Regions from separate parts of the Bradyrhizobium sp. 521_C7_N1_3 genome, predicted to be linked through region 3. Evidence: predicted binding sites of a transcription regulator. Region 3 holds the regulator's gene; each other region holds the start of a gene.

Region 1 (2,258 bases), 2.8 Mb from region 3:
GCAAATGACGGTTGGCTGCCTGCGTCAATTTAGCTCAGGGAGTTCCCGCGCATGAAAACCACCAAGCTCGCTCTCACCGTGATGTTGGCAACCGGCCTCGCCGCCGCTCCGTTCGCCGCGCAGGCCAAGTCGCATAAGGCCAAGCATGGATCCGCGATGTCCTCGTCGCAAACCACGGGCGCCAACACCAAGTCCTCAAAGGGCGCTGATCCCTCCGGTCAAGGTGGTTCTGGCCCGGGCTCCGACCAAGGCGGCACCATGACGAACAACAAGGGCGGCATGAGCAACACCAAGTGAGCTCCGGCGCCGATAATCAAAGGCCTCGCGGCAACGCGGGGCCTCTCACTTTGGAGCTGGAGCCTGGAGCTGGATTGGGAGTCCTTCCAGCGTCACATCGCTAGAGCGGCCGTCCCGCAGCATTCGCCTTCACGAGATGCTCGAGCTGTGCACGTTTGCGTGCAATCAGGAGCTGGGCTGCGGCATCGTCGAGACCCTCGCGCTGCAATTGCCGGATGGCGGAGCCGAGTTCGAGAATTTCGGCGCGCAGTTTTAGAATCCGGTACGTGTCCGGGTCTTCCTCCACTGCACGCTCCCAAAATTCTCAGCGGCGCGCGATCACGCGCAGCGGATTGCCGGATGTCGTTGCAGGACGAAGGCGTACCCGCTCGCGGACGTCAGGCAAGACATCGCCTCCACCTGCCGCCTTCCATTCGCCGATCAGCAGGTTGATTTTCCGGCGCAGATCCATCTGCGCCAGGGCCTTTTCTGTGCAGTCACGGTCGCGATCGACGAGGTCGCGCACAGACACCTCGATGTCTGCCATTTCGAGCCTCAAGGCGCTGATTTTGCGTCGAATTTCATTAATTCTGTTGTCCATGGCTTGTTAGAACAAAATAAGAACATATAGTCAAGTCACGATTTGGGAACGGAGAGGCCAGATGCAGGTTCAGGGTAAATACGACGCCAGGGTTTTCCTCACGGAGCAGATGACGCGCGCGCAGGGGCTAAGGCTGAAGCGTCTGAGCGAGGAGGCCTATCAGCCCGCTCAATACGATCGGGCTCTGTCCTCCACTGAGGCTGCGCGCCGCATTCGAGCGCTGGAAGACGAGATCGAGTTGGCGAACTCCTTCTGAGGAGCGCGGCCAGCGCCGTTGGAACGTTGGGTCAGTGATGCGGTTCTTTCCCCCGGGCCGAGGGAGAGAGTTGATGGCACGCAAGGCAAAGAAACGCCGCTACTCACGCAGCGCCAGCAGTGATGTCGAGCGCGAGATGCGCCGGTACAAGAAGGGCACCGCGAAAAGCGGCCCCGGCGGTCGTGGCGGACGCGTGAAGAGTCGCAAGCAGGCGATAGCAATCGGCCTGTCGGAAGCGCGCGCAAAGGGTAAGAAGGTCCCGAAGAAGGCCTCGAAGCGGAAAACGTCCAAGAAGAAGACGGCCGAGAAAACGACCAAGGCAACGAAGAAGACCTCGAAGCGCAAATCCAGCAAGCGGTAACGCCGATCCGGGTCAGATCATGCTGCCCGGCATGAAGCAGCGGATCGAAATCCCGAACGCAGTCTTCACCGGCCATACCATGGTGTGGCCAGCCCGGTTTGGCTCGGTGATGACGGCCTCGTCAGGCACGTCCACCCACTGCCCGTCGAGCCGCACGCGATAGTGCCCATCGTGCGATTCCCAATCGGGGTCGGATACAGCAAAGCCATCTGCATCCGAGCAGCAGGGCCCGAGATGGCTGCGCAGACTGTCGAACCATGGTTTCAGGGGCGAGTTTGCGTAGCGGCCATCGTCGCGCCCCAGGGCGCTTCCGGTCGTCAGGACAAGCGGCGCCACAAGCAGCGCACACCTCAGCGAGAGCTTCAATCGATCCATGTCGGCACCGATCAAATGCGAACCACCGGTTCCACAAGAAGGCCGGGCGTTCGAAGTTATACTCCTGCAATTCGCTCGGGCGTCTTCATTGACGCCCAAGCCCAACACGCGATTCTGAACTGTGACGAGCGAACGCGGCTTTTTCGGACGAACCCGTCATCAACGCTGCCGTTAACGAGAATGTTATCGACACCTGTGGGAATCTTCCAGACGCGCACGAAAAAGGCGGCCCGCAGGCCGCCTTTTGAGTTTGCCGCCGGAAGCGCGAGGCTACGCCAGCGGCACCGCGACGAACCGCGTCGCTTCCGCGCCCTTCACCTGCAACAGCACGCTGTTCTTGCCGGACGATTTGGCCTGCGCCAGCTCGGAACGGACGTCGCCGACATTGG
Region 2 (2,258 bases), 140 kb from region 3:
CGGCATCAATGGCGGCGGCGGCTTGGCCCATGCCTGCTGGGGCGTGACCCGCGCGCTCGGCATCGCTGTCGATCCGGCCGTAGGCGAAGGCTGTCACAATGCGGCCGGTGGCACGGTCGGCGGACAGTTCGGCTATCGCTGGCAGAAATCGCGCTGGGTGTTCGGCATCGAGGGCCAGGGCAACTGGGCCGACTTCAAGGGCAGCAATGTCAGCGTGGCGTTGGCGCCGATCACGAACCAGACCAAGATCGACAGCTTCGGTCTGTTCACGGGCCAGCTCGGCTACGCCGTGAACAATCTGCTGCTCTACGGCAAGGCCGGCGCAGCCGTGGCTCACGACAAATACGACACCTTCTTTCCGGGCGCGCCAGCGGCGGCGACGTTCAACAGCGTCAACCAGACCCGCTGGGGCTACACGATCGGCATCGGCGTGGAATGGGGTTTTGCCGAGAACTGGTCGGTCGGCGGCGAGTACGACCATGTCTTCCTCGGCCATCACAGCGCCGACTTCGCAACTCTCGTCGGCGGCTTCGCCCCGCGCACCGACCGGATCGGCCAGGATATCGACATGGGCCTGATCCGTATCAATTACCGCTGGGGCGGCCCGGTCGTCGCCAAATACTGAGACGAAGCTTCCCTCAGGAACCTCCAAGTCCTGATCATGTGCGGATTGCCCCAAATCCACATTCAAACGCGAACGAAGGGCTGGCCTCGCGCCGGCCCTTCGCATGTTCCGACCTGCCCCGCTCCTGCCAGATGCCGCCAGCGCGCCAACAATCCGTTGACGATTCGCACACGCCACTGGAAATCCGTCCCCGTTCTTCCTACGTTCGCTGGCATACCCATCGGCGCCGATCCCGGTTCCGGGCGACGCGCGCCTTTTTTGTTGGCGCGATCGCGCACCTTTGGGATTGAGGGCAACTCGGATGGATGAAGTGATCAAGGCGAAGCGCCAACAGCAGAACGCGGGCTCGAGCCTGCGCGCAATTACGATCCGTGGCGCGCGCGAGCACAACCTCAAGAATGTCGACGTCGAGATTCCCCGCGACAAGCTGGTGGTGTTCACGGGGTTGTCAGGCTCCGGCAAATCCTCGCTCGCCTTCGACACCATCTATGCCGAGGGTCAGCGCCGTTATGTCGAATCGCTTTCGGCCTATGCGCGCCAGTTCCTGGAGATGATGCAGAAGCCTGATGTCGACCAGATCGACGGCCTGTCGCCGGCGATCTCGATCGAGCAGAAGACGACCTCGAAGAACCCGCGCTCGACCGTCGGCACCGTCACCGAGATCTACGACTACATGCGCCTGCTCTGGGCGCGCGTCGGCGTACCCTATTCGCCCGCCACGGGCCTGCCGATCGAGAGCCAGACCGTCTCGCAGATGGTCGACCGCGTGCTGGCGCTGCCCGAAGGCACCCGCCTCTATCTGCTCGCCCCCGTCGTGCGCGGCCGCAAGGGTGAGTACCGCAAGGAGCTCGCCGAATGGCTCAAGAAGGGCTTTCAGCGCGTCAAGATCGACGGCACCTTCCATGAGCTCGCGGAGGCGCCGACGCTCGACAAGAAATTTCCGCACGACATCGACGTCGTGGTCGACCGCATCGTGGTGCGCGCCGACATCGGCCAGCGCCTCGCCGAAAGCTTCGAGACCGCGCTGAAGCTCGCGGAGGGCCTCGCCGTCGTCGAGTTCGCCGATGCGCCTGCAGCGGCTGCACCAGCCGAAGAAAAGAAGAAGACCGCAAAGATCCACGACAAGAGCGGGCCCGAGCGCATCCTGTTCTCGGAAAAATTCGCCTGCCCCGTCTCCGGCTTCACGATTCCGGAGATCGAGCCGCGCCTGTTCTCGTTCAACAATCCCTACGGCGCCTGCCCGGCCTGCGGCGGCCTCGGCGTCGAGCAGCATGTCGACGAGGACCTCGTCATCCCCGACAAGGAGCTCGCCATCGGCAAGGGCGCGATCGCGCCCTGGGCCAAGTCGTCATCGCCCTACTACGTGCAGACGCTGACGGCGCTCGGCAAGCACTACAAGTTCACGCTGACCACCAAATGGAAGGATCTGCCGAAGAAGACGCAGAACGCGATCCTCCTTGGCTCCGGCGAGGACGAGATCAAGTTCTCCTACGAAGACGGCGTCCGCTCCTACGACACCAAGAAGCCGTTCGAAGGCGTCATCACCAACATCAACCGCCGCTATCGCGAGACCGAGAGCGAGTGGGCGCGCGAGGAGCTGGCGAAATATTTCCACGACGTCCCCTGCGAGGGC
Region 3 (2,258 bases):
GCCCGGTCCTGGCCAGATCGTCTATTCCAACGGCTACGCCCTGCACGCGCTCGCCCGCAGCGAAGGCGCGGATACCATCGACCTCGGCGTTGCCGCCGATACGCTGGAGGCCACCACCGCCGGCATCGGCCGCGCGCGGGAGAGCGGTGCCGACATCCTGATCACGACCGGCGGCGCCTCTGTCGGCGACCACGATCTGGTCCAGCAGGCGCTGAGGGACGAAGGTATCTCGATGGCGTTCTGGAAGATCGCGATGCGGCCGGGCAAGCCGATGATGAACGGGCGGCTCGGCGCGATGCGCGTGATCGGCCTGCCCGGCAATCCCGTGTCATCCTACGTTTGCGGCTTCCTGTTCATGGTGCCGTTGATTCGCGCGCTTTCGGGCCGTTCGATGATTCATCACCGCCGCGAACGCGCGGTGCTCGGCCGCGACGTCGGCGCCAACGACCAGCGCGAGGATTACCTGCGCGCGCGCCTCGAGCTGCGCGACGACGGCACACTCCTCGCCCTTCCGGTCAATCACCAGGATTCCTCGCTGCTTGCGAATCTCGCTGCGGCACAGGCACTTCTCGTGCGCGCGCCATTCGCGCCGAAGGCCGAAGCCGGCACGCCTTGCGAGGTCTTGCGGCTGCCCGTCTGAGCGCTTCGTTCGCGTGCGTTCCGCGAACTTTGTCGCGTTCACGGTAAATTAAGCAGTTGCGGAACATGTATCGAACATATAGTGTCCGTTCATGATTTGTTTCGAGCATGTAGCGGCTTACTGCTGAATTCAGCGTCTCGGAATCGAACGACATCAACCGGGGGATTTTGGTCGAGATGTTAACGCGCAAACAATACGAGCTCCTGCGGTTCATCAGCGAACGGTTGAAGGAAAGCGGCGTGCCGCCCTCCTTCGACGAGATGAAGGACGCGCTCGACCTGCGCTCGAAATCGGGCATCCATCGCCTGATCACCGCGCTCGAGGAGCGCGGCTTCATCCGGCGCCTGCCCAACCGCGCCCGCGCCATCGAGGTGATCAAGCTGCCCGAGCTTCAGGCCGCCGCCGGCGGCCGCCGCGGCTTCACGCCGAGCGTCATCGAAGGCAATCTCGGCAAGGTCCGCACGACTTCGAGCCCGCCGGCGGATGAGGGCGAGCGCCCCGTCGCAGTCCCCGTGATGGGCCGCATCGCGGCCGGCACGCCGATCGAGGCCTTGCAGACCCGCAGCCACACCATCAGCGTACCGCCTGACATGCTCGGCTCGGGCGAACACTACGCGCTCGAAGTGCGCGGCGATTCCATGGTCGAGGCCGGAATTCTCGACGGCGACATGGCGCTGATCCAGCGCAACGAGAGCGCCGACACCGGCGATATCGTGGTGGCGCTGATCGACGACGAGGAAGCAACCCTGAAGCGTTTCCGCCGCCGCGGCGCCTCGATCGCGCTCGAGCCCGCCAATGCGGCCTATGAGGTCCGCATCCTGCCGCCCAACCGGGTGAAGATCCAGGGCAAGCTGATCGGGCTGTACCGGAAGTACTGATACCGGACGCGCCGGTATCGGTTATTTGGCGCCTCGCGCGCTTTCGATCGGCACCGCCGATCCGAGATTGGAGCGGACGATTGTCCGCTTCCGCTGGATAGTCTTTCTGGTTTTGCGCAGATTATCCGGCCCCTTCCCCGGCGGTACATCCTCGGCACGCCGCACGAAGCAGCCCTGCTTCGCGGCCTTCAGGTTCGAGGAGAAGTCGTGCGCCAGATCGTTCTGAGCACAGTTGCAGTGGCACTGATCGCAGCATCAGCGTCGCAAGCCTTGGCCGCGGAAGCCTTGGCCGCGCAATCCCGGCCCCATGTCCGCAAGGACACGGTGAGCGAGCAAGCCCGCGAGGCCCGCGACGCAGTCAACCAACCGTCGCAGCCAGCCTGGCAATATTCGGGGGTGGTCCGTGCCCGCGGGACGCTGACGCTCACAGAATCCACGGGGGCGGGCTTTGTTCCCACTGCATTTGAAAAAGATTTTGTGATGGCAGTCTGCGGACTCAAGTCGCAGATTTGCCCTCAACATCGCATATAATTGCAAGCTTCCACTCTGATAGAGGCCAGCGCCTCAGAAGAGGCGCGGGTTGCTATCCTGATTGAGGAGCACCCGATGTGTGACTACAGCCTGCATGCCGTCGCGTCGCGTCCCGCCGAAGTTGGCGAGACGATCGTCACGACAACCTTCCGCGGCACCTCGACGCGCGGCTTTGCCTCCGCGGCCGATCCGACCGTCGCGGTCTGCCT

Evidence for each region. Region 3 encodes LexA, which represses DNA repair genes until DNA is damaged. Its sites were predicted from a motif close to TGTTCNNNNTGTGTTCNG; they were not measured.
Region 1: a site for LexA is predicted at 885-902, ahead of AB7008_RS14670 (DUF3072 domain-containing protein). Genes of this name have one in related genera too.
Region 2: a site for LexA is predicted at 817-834, ahead of uvrA (excinuclease ABC subunit UvrA). Genes of this name have one in related genera too.

The regions. Positions count from the first base shown of each region.
Region 1 is NZ_CP197232.1:3,168,188-3,170,445, reverse strand. Features, by position in the region: gene AB7008_RS14685 (hypothetical protein) at 52-297, shown strand; gene AB7008_RS14680 (hypothetical protein) at 398-583, opposite strand; gene AB7008_RS14675 (hypothetical protein) at 602-823, opposite strand; gene AB7008_RS14670 (DUF3072 domain-containing protein) at 939-1,133, shown strand; gene AB7008_RS14665 (DUF6496 domain-containing protein) at 1,207-1,494, shown strand; gene AB7008_RS14660 (hypothetical protein) at 1,507-1,869, opposite strand; gene AB7008_RS14655 (Do family serine endopeptidase) at 2,140-2,258, opposite strand, start outside.
Region 2 is NZ_CP197232.1:5,834,354-5,836,611, forward strand. Features, by position in the region: gene AB7008_RS27155 (outer membrane protein) at 1-625, shown strand, start outside; gene uvrA (excinuclease ABC subunit UvrA) at 927-2,258, shown strand, end outside.
Region 3 is NZ_CP197232.1:5,978,972-5,981,229, forward strand. Features, by position in the region: gene AB7008_RS27835 (molybdopterin molybdotransferase MoeA) at 1-640, shown strand, start outside; gene lexA (transcriptional repressor LexA) at 817-1,518, shown strand; gene AB7008_RS27845 (hypothetical protein) at 1,726-2,049, shown strand; gene AB7008_RS27850 (hypothetical protein) at 2,125-2,258, shown strand, end outside.